DNA from 3 places in the Pannonibacter tanglangensis genome. Region 1 is predicted to be linked to each of the others. Evidence: predicted binding sites of a transcription regulator. Region 1 holds the regulator's gene; each other region holds the start of a gene.
The links. Region 1 encodes PhoB, which activates phosphate uptake and scavenging genes when phosphate is short. Its sites were predicted from a motif close to TGTCATNNANCTGTCAT; they were not measured.
Positions count from the first base shown of each region.

Region 2: GWI72_RS14765 (alkaline phosphatase) is a predicted target of PhoB. The motif match lies at 5,622-5,638, and genes of this name have one in related genera.
Region 3: GWI72_RS19610 (DUF2794 domain-containing protein) is a predicted target of PhoB. The motif match lies at 1,336-1,352, and genes of this name have one in related genera.

Region 1 covers NZ_JAABLQ010000001.1:2,508,191-2,514,947, forward strand. Annotated here, with positions in the region: gene GWI72_RS11145 (efflux RND transporter periplasmic adaptor subunit) at 1-569, opposite strand, end outside; gene GWI72_RS11150 (Hsp33 family molecular chaperone) at 890-1,873, opposite strand; gene argF (ornithine carbamoyltransferase) at 1,884-2,807, opposite strand; gene GWI72_RS11160 (aspartate aminotransferase family protein) at 2,812-4,014, opposite strand; gene GWI72_RS11165 (GcrA family cell cycle regulator) at 4,443-4,985, shown strand; gene phoB (phosphate regulon transcriptional regulator PhoB) at 5,406-6,104, opposite strand; gene phoU (phosphate signaling complex protein PhoU) at 6,140-6,757, opposite strand, start outside.
Region 2 covers NZ_JAABLQ010000001.1:3,293,561-3,300,317, forward strand. Annotated here, with positions in the region: gene GWI72_RS14735 (glycosyltransferase family 32 protein) at 1-645, opposite strand, end outside; gene GWI72_RS14740 (glycosyltransferase family 2 protein) at 677-1,642, opposite strand; gene GWI72_RS14745 (glycosyltransferase) at 1,639-2,709, opposite strand; gene GWI72_RS14750 (DMT family transporter) at 2,854-3,813, opposite strand; gene GWI72_RS14755 (nitroreductase family protein) at 3,837-4,463, opposite strand; gene GWI72_RS14760 (LysR family transcriptional regulator) at 4,631-5,536, shown strand; gene GWI72_RS14765 (alkaline phosphatase) at 5,706-6,757, shown strand, end outside.
Region 3 covers NZ_JAABLQ010000004.1:216,260-223,016, forward strand. Annotated here, with positions in the region: gene ppa (inorganic diphosphatase) at 1-244, opposite strand, end outside; gene GWI72_RS19605 (GNAT family N-acetyltransferase) at 408-926, opposite strand; gene GWI72_RS19610 (DUF2794 domain-containing protein) at 1,423-1,818, shown strand; gene GWI72_RS19615 (Bax inhibitor-1/YccA family protein) at 1,946-2,698, opposite strand; gene GWI72_RS19620 (ABC transporter permease) at 2,885-5,464, opposite strand; gene GWI72_RS19625 (ABC transporter ATP-binding protein) at 5,461-6,174, opposite strand; gene GWI72_RS19630 (arylesterase) at 6,362-6,757, shown strand, end outside.

The DNA.
Region 1 (6,757 bases):
TTGCGCGCCTGTTCCTCGGCCTGGCGGCGCTGCGACACGAGCAGGCGGCGTTCGTCTAGCGCCCGCTCGGTCACCGAGCCGGTCTGTTGCAACTGTTCGGCCCGTTCCAGGTCGCGTTCGGCAAAGGCGAGTTGCTCGCCGGCCCGGCGCAGGTTGTCGCGGTAGAGGGCAACGCGACCTTCGATCTCGATCTTCTGGGCCCGGGCCTCGAGCAGGTTGGCGCGCGCCTCGCGGACGGCGCCCTCGTAGTCGAAGCGGTTGATCGCCACCAGGTCCTCGCCCTTGCGCACGGTCCCGCCGGCCTTCAGCTCCGGGTTGACCGCCACGATTTCGCCGGCGACGAGCGAGCGCAAGTCCACCTGGCGTCCGGCCGTCACCTCACCGTAGAGGCGGATCGACGGCGTATGGCTGGCGAGGCGGACGGCCGCCGTCTCGACCGCATAGGTCTGTTCCTGGGCCGGACGGCGCGGCACCTCCGGCTTGGTCAGCACGAAATGCCGCATCCCGAGGACAGCCGCGACCAGGATGGCGAGAGCGAGGATCGCCTGCAGCAGCGACTTGAGGACCACGACCGCCCGACCCGGGCCCGGGTTGGGGCTGCGACGGGGACCGGGCGCGGCAGGCATGGGAGCGGCATCGTTGCCGGCCGGATCGGAAAGGGTCGCTGGCCCGTCTCCCTCGGGGCCGTCCGGTCCGGACCGACCCTGCTCAGGGAGTGCGTTCTCCCGTGTCTCGACAGCCTGAAGCACCCGCTCGATCCCCTGTTCCCGACGCCAGTTGCGGAACAGGGCGCGCCGGATCGCATGACCGGACGGGCTGTCCCGGGGTCAGCCTAGACCCGCCGGGGTCGGCGCGGCAATCAGGGAATTGTCGCCAGCTGTCGCAGGCCTCAGACCGCCTCGGCCTTGAACTCGTAGCGGGTGCTGCAGAATTCGCAGGTGACGATGATCCGGCCGTCCTGGACCATGTCGGTCCGTTCCTCGGCGGAGAAGTTCTCGAGCACCGCCTCGATCTTCTCCCGGCTGCAGCGACAGCGGTCGAGGATGGGCTGGGCGTCGAACATCCGCACGCCCCGCTCATGGAACAGGCGGAAGAGCAGCCGCTCGACGGTGATCTCCGGGTCGGTCAGCTCGTCGTCGCGGACGGTGCCGACAAGGCTCTTGGCCTCCATCCAGGCATCGTCCTCGTCAATGGTGTGCGCCTGCGTGCCTTCCGGCATGTTGCCGGGGTGCAGGTCGGCCTGGCGCATCCGCTCGGGTGCCTCGGGCAGGAACTGGACCAGGATGCCGCCCGCCGTCCAGGTCTCGCTGGGCGACTGGCCGTCCCGCCGGGTGAACAGGCGGCCGACGCCGAGGCGGACTTCCGTCGGGATCTGTTCGGAGCGGGCAAAGTAGCGACGGGCCACCTCTTCCAGCGAGATGCCGTCCAGCTCGACCAGGCCCTGATAGCGCTGCATGTGCTTGCCCTGGTCGATGGTCATCGCCAGATGGCCGCGTCCGAGCAGGGTGGCCGGGTCGGCGCCCTCGCCCGGACCGCCCGGCCGGAAGGCCTGCTCGTCATACCGGGCATAGGCCCGGATCGAGCCGGGAGCGGTGAAATCGACCACGAGCATGTTGACCGGTCCGTCCGACTGGGTCTGCACGGTGAAACGCCCGTCGAACTTCAGGGCGGTGCCAAGCAGCGCGGTGAGCACAATCGCCTCGCCCAGAAGCCGGGCGACCGGGGCCGGATAGGCATGCCGGTCGAGGATCTGGTTCAGCATCGGGCCGAGCGCGACCGCGCGGCCGCGCACGTCCAGACCATCGACGGTGAAGGGGCGGACCGCGTCCGGCCCGGCCGCCTTCAGACCATAGGCTTCGATGTCAAATGCCACGGGCCTGCCCTCACACGCCGTTGAAACACCAGGCGAGGATGCCCTTCTGCGCATGCAGACGGTTCTCTGCCTCGTCGAACACCACCGAGTTCGGCCCGTCCATCACCTCCGAGGTGACTTCCTCGCCGCGATGCGCCGGCAGGCAGTGCATGAACAGGGCATCGGACCGGGCCTCGCCCATCAGCCGGCTGTTGACCTGATAGGCCCCGAGCAGGTTGTGGCGGGTCTCGGCATCATCGTCGCCCATCGAGACCCAGCAGTCGGTCACGACGCAGTCGGTGCCCTTCACAGCCTCGTACGGATCGTCGGTCACGACGATGGAGGCGCCCTTGGCGCGGGCGGCGGCGATCAGCTCCACCGGCGGCGCAAGCTCCTTCGGCGTGGCGATGCGCATCTCGAAATCGAAGCGCGGCGCCGCGTGGATCCAGGAGGCCAGCACGTTGTTGCTGTCGCCCGTCCAGGCCACGGACTTGCCCTTGATGGAGCCCCGGTGCTCCTCGAAGGTCATGATGTCGGCCATGATCTGGCAGGGATGCGAGCGCTTGGTCAGGCCGTTGATCACCGGAACGGTGGCATTGGCTGCAAGCTCCTGCAGGTCGCTCTCGCTCAGGATGCGGATCATGATGGCATCGACGAAGCGCGACAGCACGCGTGCGGTGTCGGCGATTGTCTCGCCGCGGCCGAGCTGCATTTCTGCACCGGTCAGCATCAGCGTCTCGCCGCCAAGCTCGCGCATGCCGACGTCGAAGGAGATGCGGGTGCGGGTCGAGGGCTGCTCGAAGACCATGGCCAGGACCTTGCCGGCCAGCGGACCTTCGCCACGGCGCACGCCATTGCGCTCGCGCTTCAGCTTGCGGCCGAGATCCAGGATGGCGCGCAGCTCGTCGCCCTCGAAATCGGTGAGATCCAGAAAATGACGCAGGGACTGGGACATGAACTCAGGCTCCGGCTGCAGCGGCAGCGAGGTCGGCCTCGACGGCCTTGGCAGCGGCTTCGATGCGGGCAACCGCTTCGCCGATCTCCTCGTCGGAGATGGTCAGCGGCGGCAGGATGCGCAGCACGTTGTCGCCCGCCGGCACGGCGAGCAGGCCGTTGGCCCGCAGCTTGACCAGCACGTCCGTGTTCGGGCGGACGCACTTCAGGCCGAGCATCAGGCCGCGGCCGCGGATTTCCTGCAGCACGCCCGGATGGGCGTCGATGACGGCCGCGAGCTGCTGCTTGAACAGCAGCGACTTGCGCTGGACCTCTTCCAGGAAGCCCGGCTCGAGGATGACGTCCAGCACCGCATTGCCGACGGCCATCGCCAGCGGGTTGCCGCCGAAGGTGGTGCCGTGGGTGCCGGGAACCATGCCGGCGGACGCTGCGGCGGTCGCGAGGCAGCAGCCCATCGGGAAGCCGCCGCCGATGCCCTTCGCAACGCCCATCAGGTCCGGGCTGACACCCGTCCATTCATGGGCAAACAGCTTGCCCGTCCGCCCGACGCCGGTCTGGATCTCGTCGAAGATCAGCAGGATGCCTTCCTGGTCGCAGATCTCGCGCAGCTTGCGCAGGAACTCGACCGGGATCTCGCGGATGCCGCCCTCACCCTGCACCGGCTCGATGCAGAGGGCTGCGGTGGTCGGGCCGATGACGGCCTTGAGCGCGTCCAGATCGCCGGCCGGAACCTGCAGGAAGCCCGGCGCCTTCGGGCCGAAGCCCTCGAGATACTTGGCCTGGCCGCCGGCGGCGATGGTCGCGATGGTGCGGCCGTGGAAGGCGCCCTCGAAGGTGATGATGTCGATCCGCTCCGGATGGCCGTTCACATAGTGATAGCGCCGGGCGGTCTTGAAACAGGCTTCCATCGCCTCCGCCCCGGAGTTGGTGAAGAACACCCGGTCGGCAAAGGTCGCCTCGACCAGACGGCGGCCAAGCGTCTCCTGGCCTTCCATCTTGTAGAGGTTGGAGACATGCCACAGCTTCTCGGCCTGCGCCTTCAGCGCATTGACGAGATGGGGATGGGAGTGGCCGAGGGCATTCACCGCGATGCCGGATCCGCAGTCGAGGTATCGGCGCCCGTCGGACGTCTCCAGCCACACGCCTTCTCCACGGACGAAATCAAGATCCGCCCGAGCGTAGGTGCCGAAAAGTGCCGACGCCGTCATATGCTCAACTCCTCATGCGGGGTCCGGGACGTCTTGTCCCGGAAAACCTCTCCGGTTCAGGGATGGTTGAAAGGGATGCCAAAACGAACTGTGCCGCCCGAACAGGCGGCACAGACAATGAGCGCTGTTTATACACCGCGCATCGCCTTGCCTGTCAATGCAAATGGCGCATTTCAGCCACTCAGCAAGCCCGCGGCAACCGCGGCGTAATCTGGGGAAAAGTCGTTTCGTCCCCGGTTCATGTTGTCCGTATCCTTGCCTCGGATTTGGCCGCCATTGTACTGTCCTGCCTGTCGGATACGACATCTCGTGCTGTAGATCACCAAATCATACTGGATATGCCAAGAGGGGCGTGGAACACGCGTGCCTTAACACTTGGTTACTGCCTTCAATTCGGATCTGCGGCCGGCAACGACGGGGTGTGACGGATGAGCTGGACTGACGAACGCGTGGAGCTCCTGAAGAAGCTCTGGACTGACGGGCTGAGCGCGAGCCAGATCGCCGCCGAGCTCGGCGGGATCACGCGCAATGCGGTGATCGGCAAGGTGCATCGCCTTGGGCTGTCCGGTCGCGCCAAGGCGGTGGCCCCGGCGGCCAAGCCGCGGCGGGCACGCACGCCGACGCCCCAGACGCCGGCCGCAACGCCGCGTCCGGCCCAGGCCCCTGCGGCGCAGAGCCGCGGGGCGACGGCGCTGAAGATGGACCCGGTCGAGGACGTCGCCGTCGAGGTGGCACCCGAAGCCGCGCCGGTTGCCGAGATCGTGCCGATGACGGAACGGGCGACCATCCTCACGCTGACGGAGCGCACCTGCAAGTGGCCGATCGGCGACCCGAGCTCGCAGGATTTCTACTTCTGCGGCCGGCACTCCGATCCGGGCGTGCCCTATTGCGCGCATCACTGCCGCATCGCCTATCAGCCGGTGAATGACCGTCGCCGCGACAAGGACAAGAAGCAGCTGGCCCGCGCCTGAGCGCCAGCTGCCGACCGTTTCGGGGTGGCCAACCAGTCCGTGGTCGCCCCACCCAACCCGAAGCCCGCCGCGCCTCCGCCCGGCGGGCTTTTGCTTTTACGCTCGGGATGCGCCCAAGCGGCCCGACGTCAGGCGAGACAACTGGCAACAAAAAAGCCCGCCAGAAGCGGGCTGGGCTTGATGTGATGACAAAGCTCGCCCTCTCCGAAGTCATCCCGGCCAAGCGCAGCGCCGAGCCGGGACCGGAGGGGCGAGGCCTCCATATTTCAATCAGCGAACCCGGGAGAGACCCAGGCTCTCCGCTCCCGGATCTCCGCTTCGCTCTCGTCCGGGATGACGATACAGGGTTTGTCAGCAGCCTGAGCCCACCGGAGGCGGGCTCAGCGGCGATGTTTCGCCAGTCGATGACAAGACGCAGCGTCAGCCGGCGACCGCAAACTGGTCGTTGAAGGCGTATCCGGCGCCGCGGACGGTGCGGATCGGATCCTTCACCTTGCCGCGGTTGATCGCCTTGCGCAGGCGACCGACATGCACGTCGACCGTCCGCTCGTCCACATAGACGTCATGCCCCCAGACGCCGTCGAGCAGCTGCTCGCGCGAGAACACGCGGCCGGGCGAGGTCATCAGGAACTCCAGCAGGCGGAACTCGGTCGGTCCGAGATGGATTTCCTTGCCGTTGCGGCGGACGCGGTGGGTCTCGCGGTCAAGCTCGATGTCGCCGGAGCGCAGCATCGTCGACACGACCTCGGGCCGGGCCCGCCGCAGGATGGCGCGCACGCGCGCCATCAGCTCGGGGATCGAGAACGGCTTGACGACATAGTCGTCGGCACCGGTGGCGAGCCCGCGGATGCGCTCGGCTTCCTCGCCCCGGGCCGTCAGCATGATCACCGGCAGGCGCTCGGTCTCTGCCCGCGCCCGAAGGCGCCGGCACAGCTCGATGCCCGACAGGCCCGGCAGCATCCAGTCCAGCAAGAGGAGGTCCGGCTGGCTCTCGCGCAGCCGGATTTCCGCTTCATCGCCGCGGGCGCAGGCCTCCACGGAATAGCCTTCTGCTTCCAGATTGTAGCGCAACAACAGGCTCAGCGGCTCTTCGTCTTCAACGATGAGAACCTTAGGCATTCATACGCTCCAGCAATCGGACGCGGGTGACCGCGTCAGGCGTTCTCGATGTCGGCGAGGCCGGTTTCATCGATCTTGCGGCGAGCCTCCAGCAGCTGCTTGCCCGTCACCATGAAGTAGACGTTCTCGGCGATGTTGGTGGCATGGTCACCGATGCGCTCGATGTTCTTGGCGCAGAACAGCAGATGCGCGCACTGGGTGATCTTGCGCGGGTCTTCCATCATGTAGGTCAGCAGCTCGCGGAACAGCGAGGTGTAGATCGCATCCACCTCGTCGTCACGCTCGCGCACGGCCTGGGCTGCCGCAGCGTCGTGGCTGGTGTAGGCGTCAAGCACGGCCTTGAGCTGGCTCAGCGCCAGTTCGGACATGTGCTCCACGCCGAAGGCGGCCTTCTTGGAGTTGAGGTCGCCGTCGATGGCAATGACGCGCTTGGCGATGTTCTTGGCAAGATCGCCGACCCGCTCCAGGTCGTTGGCGATGCGACCGGCGGCCATGATCTCGCGCAGGTCCTGGCCCATCGGCTGGCGCAGGGCGACGATGCGGATGAACTTCGCCTCGATCTCCTGCTGCAGCTCGTCGAGACGCGCGTCCTGCAGGATGGTCTTGTGGGCCTTTTCCAGATCCTGCGACAGCAGGGCGGTCACGGCGTCGTT
Region 2 (6,757 bases), 790 kb from region 1:
CGGATAGGCCGTGGTCACATCCGGCCCCTGGCTGTCATTGGCCTGGCGCGGTGTCGAGGCCGGGTTGCGGGCAAGATCCGCCGCCGCCAGGTCGAGCCGCGCAGTGACCGTATCCAGCCAGGCCTGCGTGAACGCCGTGCCCGGCTTGAAGATATAGGCACACATGCCGATCAGCCGCTTGTAGTTCAGCCGCAGATAACGGTAGCGCATCAGGTTGGCGAGCGAGCCGGCCCGCCGCGTGCCGATGTAGAGATCCCCGCCCAGCCGGTGCCGGTGGATATGCGCCACGCCCTTGGGCGAGCCCTCGCGGTAGCCGATGCCGAAAGCGTCGCTGGCCTCCAGCCGGTCAAACGCCGGCAGCCAGCTCTCGCGCGTGAACTTGATGTCGGCATAGCCGCCGCCATGGTGGTGCATGAAATAGGGGCGCAGGTAGTCGGAGCGATGCACGGCGCTGAGGCGATCGTAGGCCGGGTGCAGCGGCGCGCCCGGCACCAGCCAGTCGGACAGCGTGTCCGGGGTCACGAGGATCACCTGCGCGCCGGTCGCCGACAGGCTCGCCAGGCAGCGCGCCCGGTCCTCCGACATCGGGTTGCTGCCCGTCCAGAAGGCAAAGACCCGTCGCTCCAGTGTCCGCTCATCCGCCATGATCCGCTCCGGTGCTGCCGGGACCCATCGTTCATCGCCCGTCGATGGTGCCATAATAGTCCGGCCGGTGGCCGAAGACGCCCTGCAGGTTGCCCGAGGCCCGGGCCAGCCGCAGCCGCGCCTTGTAGTAGCGGTGCTCGGCGCGCCGGCTTCCGGCCAGCTGCTGCAGCCGCGCCAGGGTGAGGAGCACGGCCCCGCCCACCAGCCGCCGCAGGCCCTTGACCAGATACTTCACGGCGGCGCGGGCGTATCCGGTCTTCAGGATATCGGCCTGCACATGCGCCTCGGCGCTGGCGCGCACCAGCGCGATCAGCCGCTCCGGCGCCACCCGGCTCGCCGGCACATCCTCGGTCACCACGGCCCGCGGCGCCCAGACGATGCGGTGCCCCTTGGCATGGGCCCGCTCGAAGAAATCGAGGTCCTCATAGCCGTTGAGGAACACCGGGTTGTAGCTGAGGCCGCTGCCGTCCGGCCGGATCAGCCGCGCCGAGAAGGCGACATTGTTGGTCGACGCGCGCGGCAGGATGGTGCCCTCCGGGTCCGGGCGCATCACTTCCGGCGGCCACCAGTCCGGCGCGGGCCGCTCGAAGCGCTTCCTCACCCAGCCATAGGTCACCTCGGCCGCATGCGCCTGCGCCGTCGCCAGATGCATCGCCAGCCAGTCCGGCTCGGCCACCTCGTCATCGTCGATCAGCGCGATCCAGTCATAGCCATGCGCCAGGGCCTCGGTCAGCGAGCGGTTGCGGGCAAAGGGGATGCCGCGCCGCGTCTCAAGCGCGTAATGCACCGGCAGCAACGAGCTGCGCGCCACCTCGTCCACCACGCTGCGGCTCGCCGGTTCGCTGTCATTCTCGATGACGCAGATCTCGGCGCCGACATCCGCCGGCAGCACCTGCCGGGCGAGCGAGGCGAGGCAGGCGCGCAGCATGTCCGGCCGCCGCGCCGTGCAGACGAGCATGCCGACCCGCAGGCGGGGTGTCGCGCCGGTTGCTGTCATCTCGGCGCGCCCTTTGCGGCCATCCGTTGCAAGAGATCGTCATAGCGCCGGGCCACCACGGCCAGATCGAGCTGCCCGGCCGCATGGGCCCGCGCCGCCTCGCCCCTGGCGCGGCACAGGATGGCATCGCCGACAAGCGGGGCAAGCGCGGCGCGCACGCTGTCCGGCGTGATCGTGTCGAGAAGGGTTGCCGCGGCCCCGGCTGCTTCCGGCGTCCCGCCGCCGTTGCCGGCAATGACCGCGCAGCCGCAGGACATGGCCTCCACCACCGCCCGCGGGAAGCCCTCCCGCACGATGGACGGCAGCGCGGCAATGGCGGAGCGGGCCAGCTCGGCACGCACCGCGTCGATGGTCAGGCTGCGGTGCACCTCGATGTCGGTGCGCCCGCCCGCGCGCGCCTCGATCGAGCGGGCAAAGGCGGCCTCGTCTTCGGTCTGCACCGACATGACCAGCGACAGGGTCCAGCCCGGGGCGTCCAGGCCGAGGAAGGCGTCCAGCAGCTCGCCAATGCCCTTGTCGGCACGGGCGCGGCCCACATAGGTGATCCGCTGGTCCTTTGCGCCCGGCAGCCAGAGGCCCGTGTCGACACCGTTGGGGATCACCTCGCTGCGGTCCGCGACGCCCGGAAAGTCCTCCAGGAAGGTCCGCCGGATGAAGTCGCTGACGAAGATCACCCGCCGGACGCGGGTGAGCTGACGGCTGCGGCGCCAGCGGGACAGGAAGGTCTTCTGCCGCTTCAGCAGCCCGTGGCGATGCAGGACAACCGGCACATGCGGCAGGGCCCGGGCGATGGCCGCGGCGCTTTCGGGGTGCTGGTGCACCACGATCACGTCGGGCTCGGCCACCTTCAGCCGGTCGATGCACCCGGCCACCATGCTGCGCTGGGACGAGGCCACCACGGAGCGGAACGGCACGTCGGGAAAGGGATTGTCCACGGCCGCGCCGATGACGGTCGTCGTCTCGCGGTGGCGGCTGGCCAGGATGAGGTCACGCGCCACCAGATCGATGGACGTGGCCCCTTCCGGCGAGAAGCGCATGCCGCGCGGCAGGACAATGGAAACGCGCACCGCGTGGGCTCCGTGTGGTTCCGGGTTTCTCCCTGACTACCGCCCGGCAGGCCGGGCTGCAAGCACTACCCTCCGCCCTTGCAACCATCTGGCAACCATCTGGCAGCCATCTGGCCGCCACCCGGCCACCATCCGGGCCGCTGCTCAGGCCGATCCCTGCGGTCGCAGGTCGCCACCGTGCACAGGGCTTGCCGCCGCTGCGTCATCGGGGGTTGCGGCCGTTGCGGCGGCCGCCGCGTCGGCCTGGCGCGTGCGTTCGGCCGCCATGCCCGCCCATTGCCCGGCCAGCACGCTGACCAGCACGAGGCCCATGCCCACCAGCTGCCAGAAGCTCAGGCCCTGATCCAGCCACACCCAGCCCAGCACCACGGCCATCGCCGGCGACAGCAGCGCGATCGGCGCCACGGCCGTCGGGCCCATCAGCGCGATGCCGCGGAACCAGAGCAGATAGGTGAGCCCCGCGCCGATGAAGCTGAAATAGGCGAAGGCCACCCAGTTGGTCAGCGTCAGCGGCGGCAGCGCCGGCTCGCTCAGCAGGGCCAGCGGGACAAGCAGCAGGCCGCCGGCCGTCAGCTGCCAGGCCGTGAAGGTGACGGCCGAGACATCCGGCTTCCAGTAGCGGGTCAGCACGGTGCCGAAGGCCATCGACACGGCGCCGCCCAGCGCGGCGAGGATGCCGGGGCCGTCGAGGGCCGCTTCCGGCCGCAAGGTGAGCAGGCCGACGCCGAACAGCCCGGTCATCGCGGCCACGGCTGCCACGGCGGTCAGCGGCGTGCCGATCAGCAGGCGCGAGAGCGCGAGCACGATCAGGGGCTGCACGGCCCCGACCGTTGCCGCCACACCCCCGGGCAGGCGATAGGCGCCGATGTTCATCAGCGTCCAGAACAGCGTGAAATTGAGCGCGCCCAGCACCGTGACGCGCCAGATCCACTTGCCGCGCGGCAGCTGGCGCACGATCAGCAGCAGCAGCAGGGCCGCCGGCAGGGCCCGCCACATGGCAAGCGTCATCGGCCGGTCCGGCGGCAGGAATTCGGTGATCACGATGTAGCTGCTGCCCCAGATCAGCGGGGCAACAGCGGTGGCAAGCAGGGAAAGCCTCAACATGGGCGGGGTCCGTTCGGCAAGGATCAGAGGAGTGTTGCGACGGACGCTGGGGCGAGACGCGGCTTCTGTGGCCAGTTGCCCGCGGCGGTGCGGCCCACGGCGACGAGCATCACCGGGACTTCATCCTGCGCCAGGCCGAAGGCCTGCGCCACTGCGTCCGCATCAAACCCAACCATCGGGCAGGCGCCCAGTCCGTGCGCCTGTGCGGCGATCATCAGGAAAGCACCGGCGAGGCTCGCGGACCGGATGGCCTCGTCGCGGGACAGCCGAAGGTTGTCCCCGTAGAATGCGTCGGCGGCCGATGCCAGATCGGCGGCCAGCGCTGCCGGCATATATCCGGCCTCGACACTGGGTGCAAGCAAGGGTGGCAGGCTGCCCTGCCGCGGGTGCAGACCGCAGAGGATGAAGGTGACGGCAGCCTCGCTGACCTTGGCCTGTCCTGCCGCAAGGGCCTGCAGGCGCGCCTTCTCCTGCGGCGACCGCACTGCAAGGAAGCGCCAGTTCTGCAGGTTGAACGCCGTCGGTGCCCGCGTGGCAAGCTCGACCAGGCGCAGGATCGCGGCATCCTCCAGCGCACTGTCCGGCTGGAAGAAGTTTGTGGAGGAACGGGTCTCGATGGCGTCGACAAGGGCCGGGATCTGGATCTGCATGGCTGGCTCCGGGCGTCAGGAAGAAGGGGGCGGTGGGGCCCCCGCGTCGGCGGAGGTCCGAAAGGCCGGGCCCCTGCCGCGATCCCAGAGGTACCCCGGCGCCCGTTGGTCGATAATCCTGCAGAATTTTGGTTCACTCATGACCAGAAGTGAATAATGATGCCCGGATGGAAAGCCTCGCCACCCTTCGCCTTTTCCGCGCCATCGCGGATCTCGGCAGCTTTGCCGCTGCCGCACGCAGTGTCGGTCTGTCGCCTGCCGGGGCCAGCAAGGCCATCAGCGAGCTGGAGGCCGATCTCGGCACCCGGCTCATCAACCGGACCACACGCCGGCTGCATCTGACCGAGGCGGGAAGCCTCTATCTGGAGCAGGTCCGCCGGGCGCTCGGCGAGCTGGAGGAGGCGCGCGACCAGCTCGCCAGCCTCAATGCCGAGCCGTCGGGCCTGCTGCGCGTCAGCGCCCCGATGACCTCCAGTCTGGTCCTGCTGACCGAGCGGATCCCCGAGTTCCTCGACCGCCACCCGAGGATCAGCCTGGATCTGGATCTCAACGACCGCCGCGTTGACCTGGTGCGCGACGGCTACGACCTTGCCCTGCGCGGCGGCCTGAAGCTGGAGGACACCGGCCTGATCAGCCGGCGGATCGGTGCGCTGTGCCATGTGGTCTGTGCCGCGCCGGCCTACCTCGCCCGCCGGGGAACGCCGCAGGTGCCGGAGGAGCTGGCCGGACATGAGTGCGTGCGCTTTTCCCTCTCCGGCCATGCCGACGAGTGGGTGTTCGAGCGCGACAGCCGCGTGGTGCGACAAAGGGTCACCGGCCGCTATCAGGTGGCCTCAAGCCTCGCTGTGCGGGATGCCCTGCGCGCCGGTTTCGGTCTCAGCCTGATCCCTCGCGCCTACGTGGCCGATGATCTCGCCGCCGGGCGTCTGGTGCAGCTGCTCGAGGGGTGGAGCACGCCGGACGTCACCGTTCACGCCCTCTATCCCTCCCGCCGCCACGTCCCGCCGAAAGTCCGCGCCTTCATCGACTTCGCCGTCGCCGCCCTGCACGGACACCGGGGACGCCAGGGCTGACAGGCTGGCGCCGGAGCCGGCGTCGGGCGATTGCATCGGGTTGCGGGGGCATACGCGGCCGCGCGGTCCTGCCGCTGCGGATGTTTGTCATCTGGCCGTAACGAAAGGATGGTTAATCGCGGACCGGGGGCTGATGCGTATCACAGATGGCACGTACTGGAGATATGCTATGTCTTTGAAATCTCTCTTTTGCGCGACCGCTCTTCTGACGCTGGCGGCTCCGGCCCTGGCGCAGACCGCCACGACCGGCAACGTCATCTTCTTCCATCCAGACGGCACCAGCGTCAACGCCTGGGGTGCGGCCCGGATGCATCTGGTTGGTCCCGACGGCGAGCTCAACTGGGACCGCCTGCCCGCGATGGGTGTCTACACCGGCCACATGCAGGACCGCCTGACGGGCACGTCGCACGGCGGGGCCACCGTGCATGCCTATGGCGTGAAGGTTCAGGCTGACAGTTTCGGCCTCGATGGCAGCACGCCGATCACCGCCGCCTCGGGCAAGACCATGTCGATCGCGGAAGAGGCGCTGGCGGCCGGACGTGCCGTGGCCCTTGTCCAGAGCGGCCATATCGCCGAGCCGGGCACGGCCGCCTTTGTCGCGTCCTCGCCGTCGCGCAGCGACACCAGCTTCATCTCGCGGGAGGTCATCGAGTCGGGCGCCCAGGTCATCATGGCCGGCGGGGAACGCTTCCTGCTGCCGGAGGGTGTCCAGGGCCGGCATGGGGCGGGCGAGCGCAAGGACGGCCTCAATCTCATCGAGCGGGCCAAGGAACTGGGCTACACCGTCGTCTACACCCGCGAGGAGCTGATGGCCCTCGACACGGCCAGCGTCGACAAGGTGCTCGGCGTCTTCGCGCGCGGCCACACGTTCAACGACCAGGAGGCCGAGCGCAACCTGATCGACGGCAAGCCGTCCTACGTCGAAGGGGCGCCGACCATCGCCGAGATGACCGATGTCGCGCTGAAGATCGTCTCGCGGGATCCCGAGGGCTTCTTCGCGGTGATCGAGGAGGAAGGCACCGACAACCTCGCCAACAGCATGAATGCCGGCGGCACGCTGGAGGCGCTTGGCCGGGCCGACGAAGCGATTGGCGTCATGCGCCGCTTTGTCGACGCCAACCCGAACACGCTGCTGATCACGGCCGCCGACAGCGATGCTGGCGGGCTGCAGGTGATTGCCGCGCCGGACGCCAAGGAAGGCGATGCGGTCGAGGCCACGAC
Region 3 (6,757 bases), on a different contig from region 1:
GCACGATCGGGCGCTGGTTGGCCACGATCACGTCGATCGGGTCGCCGTCGCCGCACAGGGTGTGGGGCACGAAGCCGTAGTTCCCCGGGTAGCGCATGGGCGTGTAGAGGAAGCGGTCCACGTACATGGCACCGGCAGCCTTGTCCATCTCGTATTTGATCGGCTCGCCACCGACGGAGACTTCAATGATGACGTTGATTTCTTCCGGCGGGTTCTTGCCAATCGGCACGGCATCAATACGCATGGGATTGCTCCTTGAGTTGGTGCGCAGGTCTATTGCAGTCCGCGATGATCTGCGCAAGCACCAAGTGTTGCGCTGCAAGGAAAAGCCGGCGGCCGCAAGGCTGGAGAGGCGACGGAAGGGGGCCGCGAGGAAGGTTTCCGGCTGGCGGGCGACGCGGCTGCGATCAGGACGGGTGCGCGGGCCAGCAGTAGACCAGCAGTTCCAGCTTGCGCCCGCCGGTCGTGTGCCAGCTGCGGCTGGTCAGTCGGCCGCCGAGGGCCCGGTAGAAGCCGCAGGCCGGCGTGTTGTCCCCGAGCACCCGCACCGCGAGGCCGGGAAGCCGGCGGCTTTCGAGACTGGCGCGGGCCGCCTCGAACAGCTTCCGGCCGAAGCCGAGGCCCTGGTAATGCGGATGCAGGTACAGTTCGTAGATCTCGCCGGCAGCGGGCAGGCCGCGCATGCGGCAGGGGCCGGACGTGGCATAGCCGGCGACCTCGCCGCTGACCTCGATCAGGTCGATCCGCACGCCGCGGGCCAGAGCATCCGCCCACCAGCGCGGCGTGCGGTTGGTCACCAGCCGCTCCAGATCAAGGCCATCGAGCAGGCCGCGATAGGCGCCACGCCATGCTGCGGCGTGGACGTCAGCCAGGGCGGCTGCATCCCCCTGACGGGCCGGACGGGTTTCGACGAGCTGCGTGTTCATGCGCCGGATGATACAGCGCTTGCGGCAACTGGCAAAAGCAAACGCACCGGCGGCGCGCAGCGAAGGCAGGATTTTTCGGTAATGGACCGTCGGGCGACGCGTGGAGCGGGATGCGGCCTGCCCGAAATGAAAAGGGCCGGCAACGAGGCCGGCCCTTCAGGTGCCTCGCCCGAGTACGCGAGCACTGTGTCCGGAAGGTTCGGGCCCCGGGGGGCTGGGGGGCTAATGCGTACCGGGAACCTGGCCTGTCCGGACCGGACGAGGAATGGTCTTAATATGGGTGCTGTTTTTGGCCTGTGAAGGGCTCAAATGAGGCAAAACCAAGGTTTTTCAGCCCTCCTGCGCTGTCCTTGCCGATTTGCCGGCAAGCCAGATCGAGGGTTGCCAAGCGTGCGTCGGGCGGCGCATCATGACGGTCCTGTGACGGGCTGCGGTTGCGACCGGCAGTCTGGTCCGAAGGGTCTCTCGGGCGGGTCGCCCGACAGCAGGAGGCGCCATGAACGACAGCGATACGGACGCATCCGAACGTGGCGGCGAGCGGAGTGACCTCATCCCGCTCGCCGGATCCCAGCCCCCTCCAGCCCGGCCCGTGGTCGCCTTCGACCGGCGCGAGCTGGACCAGATCCTCCGGCTGTATGGCCGGATGGTGGCGGATGGCGAATGGCGCGACTATGCCATCGACCTCCTGCGCGACCGGGCCGTCTTCTCGGTGTTCCGCCGCTCCAGCGAGATGCCGCTCTACCGCATCGAGAAGGACCCGAAGCTGGCGCGCCGTCAGGGCGCCTACAGCGTGGTGGCGACGAACGGGATGATCCTGAAGCGCGGCCATGAGCTGGCCACCGTTCTCCGGGTGCTCGAGAAGAAACGGCACCTGCGTCTGGTTGATGCCTGAGTGTGCCCACCAGCCGGTGCAGGACCACGCCAGCGGTTGGCAGTCGCGTCCGTGATGACAAAAGGACGTGTCAAAAGCAGAAGGCCCGGGCGATGCCCGGGCCTTCGCTCTTTCCGGTGTGACCGGATTACTCGCGGTTGCTGCCGAACAGCTGCAGCAGCATCACGAAGAGGTTGATGAAGTCGAGGTACAGACGCAGCGCGCCCATGATCGACTTCTTGGCAGCCACTTCGCTGTCGTCGCCAGCGTAGTACATTTCCTTGATCTGCTGGGTGTCATAGGCGGTCAGGCCAGCGAAGACCAGCACGCCGATCACCGAGATCGCGAACTGCAGGGCCGAAGACTCGAGGAAGATGTTCACGAGCGAGGCCAGCACGATGCCGATCAGACCCATGAACAGGAACGAACCCCAGGCCGACAGGTCCTTCTTGGTGGTGTAGCCGAACAGGCTCAGGGCACCGAAGGAAACGGCGGTGATGAAGAACACCCGGGCGATCGAGCCACCGGTGTAGACCATGAAGATCGACGACAGCGACACGCCCATCACGGCGGCATAGACCCAGAAGGTCAGCTGCGCGGTGGCGGCGCTCATCGACTGGATGCGGAAGCTCAGGAACAGCACCATACCCAGCGGGGCGAGCATCACGACCCACTTCAGCGGGCTCAGGTAGAGCGCCTGGCCGAGAGCGGTGAGCTGGCCCGAGGAATCCATGGCAAAGTTGGCCACGCCCAGGGCAAACAGGCCCGTGATGGCCAGACCCAGGGTCATGTAGTTGTAAACGCCCAGCATGTAGGAGCGCAGGCCCTCATCGATGCCGGCATCGGCGTAGCGGCCGGCGACCGCGTAGGGCGTCTGGTTGTTCCGGTCGAACGTCGACATGTCAGTTTCCCCTTTTGTCGGTAACGTGGAAGCGAAGGCTTCCAAACCCGTTTGGCACAGAATATGGGAAAATTGCGTTACCTGAACAAGACGCCCCCTACGAAAAAACCATTACAGATCGTTCATGTTGGGGCGGGAACCGGCACCCGCCGCGGCTGACGCGCCGCGGGTGCCGGCCGTCCGGCATCAGAGGTTGCGCAGCACCGGCGCCGGCTTCTTGCCCAGCACCCGCCAGGTGCCGATCAGGCCGAAACCGACGGTCAGCACGAGGGCGCCCAGCACGGCGCCGATCGCGGTGGCCGGCAGCAGCACGAAGCTGCCGCCCATCACGTTGGTGATCACGAACCAGGCTGCGGTTGCTCCGGCCATCAGCGCGAACAGCGCGGTCGCAAGGCCGAGCAGGGCATACTCCAGCGCATAGGCAAAGATCAGCCGGCCCCGCGTGGCGCCGAGCGTCTTCAGGATCACCGCGTCGTAGATCCGGCTGCGGTTGCCGGCCGCCAGGGCGCCCGCCAGCACGAGGACGCTGGCGATCAGGGTGATCGACGAGGCCGAGCGGATGGCGAGGGCCAGCTGCTCGACGATGGAATTGACCTGGGTCAGCGCGTCCTTGACCCGGATCGAGGTCACCGTCGGAAACGAGGTGGACACGGTCTTCAGCAGCGACAGTTCCCGCTCCGCGCCGACATCCGGATCCCAGGTGACGGTCATCAGGTGGGCATGCGGGGCACCGGCGAAGGTGTTGGGCGAGAACACCATCACGAAGTTGATCGCGAGGCTTTCCCATTCCACCGTGCGCGTGTTCGCCAGACGCGCCGTGATCTCGCGCCCCAGCACGTTGACGCTGACGGTGTCGCCGATCTTCAGTCCGAGGCCGGTGGCCAGCTCCTCGTCGAAGGAAACCAGCGGTTCGCCGCTGTAGCCCTCGCCCCACCAGCTGCCCTGCACCAGTTTCGAGTTGGCGGGCATCTTGCTGTCATAGGTGATACCCCGGTCGCCCCGCAGCACCCAGGCGGCATCGGACGACACCTTCACCTGGTCGGAGGGGACCCCGTTCACCTTGGTCAGCCGGCCGCGCAGCATCGGCACGCTCTGGATCGTCGCGTCGCCGGCCTCCTGCTTCAGCAGCACCTCGAAGGCATCGCGCTCGGCGCTCTGGATGTCGATAAAGAAGAAGCTCGGGGCCTTCTGCGCGATGGTGGACGTCAGTTCGCGCCGCAGGTTGCCGTCGATGAGCGCCAGCGCCACCAGCAGGGTCAGCCCGAGGCCGAGCGACAGCACCACCGAGGGGGTGAGGGCTCCCGGCCGATGGATGTTGGCAATGGCAAGTCTGAGCGCGGTGGAGCGCACCACCGGGGCGCGACGGGCGAGCGCCATGATCGCCCGGGCAACCCCGATCAGCAGCAGGAAGGAACCGGCGGCGGCGCCGACATAGATCAGCGCGATGCGCTTGTCCTGCGCGAGGAAGATCGCGATTGCGGCCAGGCTTGCGGCTGCAACGGCCGTGGCGACCAGATAGCGCTTGCGTGGCGCGCTGCGGCGCGCGTCCACCTGGTCACGGAAGAGGGCCGTGGGGGGAATGTCATGCGCCCGGCCGAGCGGCCAGAGGGCGAAGGCGAGGGCGGTGAGCAGCCCGTAGAGGAGGCCGAGCCCCAGCTCGAACGGATAGATCGACAGTGCCAGCTGGATCGGCAGCACGCCGGCCAGCGCTGCACCGGCGACGAAGGGCAAGGCCGCTCCGATCACCAGACCGATGCCGATGCCGATGGCCGCAATCAGCATGACCTGGATGAGATAGATCGAGAATACCAGGTTGCCGGTGGCGCCCAGGCACTTGAAGCTGGCAATCACTTCCCGCTTCGTCTCCAGGAACGAGCGCACCGCGTTGGCGACGCCGACGCCGCCCACGACCAGCGCCGTCAGGCCGACAAGGGACAGGAACTGCGAGAAGCGGCTGATGTTGCGCTGCAGGCCAGGGGCCGAGTTGGCGCGCGACTGCACCCGCCAGCCGGCATCCGGGAATTTCTCCCGCGCCTCGTCCATGCGGGCCCGCGTGTCTTCGTCCGACGTCCCCTCGGGCAGGCGGACGCGGTAGGACCAGTTGACAAGGCTGCCCGGCTGCACCAGCCCGGTGGCCGGCAGGGCGGTGTCGGACAGCATCAGCCGCGGGCCGAACTCGATGCCTTCCGACAGCTTGTCCGGTTCGCTGGCGATGATGCCGGTGATGCGCACCGTGGCGCGGCCGAGGGCAACCGTGTCGCCCACCGCAAGGCCGAGGCGGCCCAGAAGCGAGGCGTCCGCGACCGCTCCGGCAATCCCGTCCGGACCGGTCGCCAGCTTGGCGGCCAGGTCGCCGCCCCCTTCGATGGCAAAGCTGCCGTAAAGCGGGTAGGCGCCGTCCACGGCCTTCAGCTCGACGAGGGCCTGGTCGCTGCCGTCCGGCTTGCGCGCCATGGCGCGCAGGGTGGCGACCCGCGAGGTCTCGCCGAGGCTGTCGATATGGGCGCGTTCGGCGGTGTCGGCTTCCCGGTGCACCAGACGGAACGACAGGTCACCGCCGAGGATGGTCTGGCCTTCGCTGGCGATGCCTTCCGTCATGGAGCGGGACACGGACGTGACGCCGGAGATGGCGGCCACGCCGAGCGCGATGCAGGCGATGAAGATGTAGAAGCCGCGCAGGCCGCCCCGCAGTTCGCGCAGGGCAAAGCGGAGGGCCAGGCGCCAGGTTGCCGCCTGTTCGGCCGACGGGGGGACGAAGGCGGTCATGCCGGAAGCCTCGCCGGTTGCGGCGTGCCGGCGCGCTCGCTTTCGATCTCGCCGGAGCGCAGCCGCACCACCCGGTCGCAACGTTCGGCCAGGCCGGGATCATGCGTCACCAGCACCAGGGTGGCGTTGTGGCGGGCGCGGGCGGCAAACATCAGCTCGATGATCTGCTCGCCGGTGCTGCCGTCGAGGTTGCCGGTCGGCTCGTCGGCAATGAGGATTGCCGGTTCAACGACCAGCGCACGGGCCACCGCCACGCGCTGTTGCTCGCCCCCCGACATCTGGGCGGGGTAATGCGTGAGCCGGTGGCCAAGGCCCACGGCTTCGAGCTCGGCACGGGCCTTGGCGAAGGCGTCGCGGTCGCCCGCCAGCTCCAGCGGCACGGCCACGTTTTCCAGCGCGGTCATGTTCGGGACGAGATGGAACGACTGGAAGATGATGCCGACGTTGCGCCCGCGGAAGCGGGCAAGCTGGTCCTCGGTCATCGGCGAGAGGTCGGAGCCTGCCACCTGCACCTGCCCCCGGTCGGCGCGCTCGAGGCCGGCCATCACCATCAGCAGGGTCGACTTGCCCGATCCCGACGGGCCCACCAGACCGACCGACGAGCCGGTGGCGATCTCCAGGTCGATGCCCTTGAGGATATGGACCTTGCCGGCGCCGTCGCCGAGGGTCAGGTGGACATCCTTGAGGGAGATGGCTGGTCCAGATGTCATGGTCGTCCCTATATAGACGGCAGCCGCGCCCGTGCGGGCCGATCGGTCTGCTCCTGTTCAGGCGGCTTTCGGGCGGGGTCAGGTGCGATGTCCGCTGGACCCGGCCGCGACGTTGCGCGAGAAAATGGGGCCAAACCACGGAGTGTTCCAGACCGTCATGCGTTCGTTCTTGTATCTGATTGTGTCAATGGCAGCCCTGGCCCTGCCCGTCACCGCATTCGCCCAGTCCCCGGCCGCGCCGTCGGCACCGGTGGCGAGCGGCGGCGAACCCGTCGAAATCGTTGTCCTTGGCGACAGTCTGTCGGCCGGATACCAGCTTCCGGCGGCAGAGGCCTTTCCCGTGCAGCTCGAGCGCGCCCTGAAGGAAAAGGGGCATAACATTTCCGTGATCAACGCGGGCGTGTCCGGCGACACGTCCAGCGGCGGCCTTGCACGGCTCGACTGGTCGGTGCCGCCGACGGCCGATGCGGTCATCCTCGAGCTTGGGGCAAACGATGCCTTGCGCGGCATTGATCCGGCCGCCACCCGCGCCAATCTCGACGCGATCGTGGCGCGGCTGACGCAGCGCGGCGTCAAGGTTCTG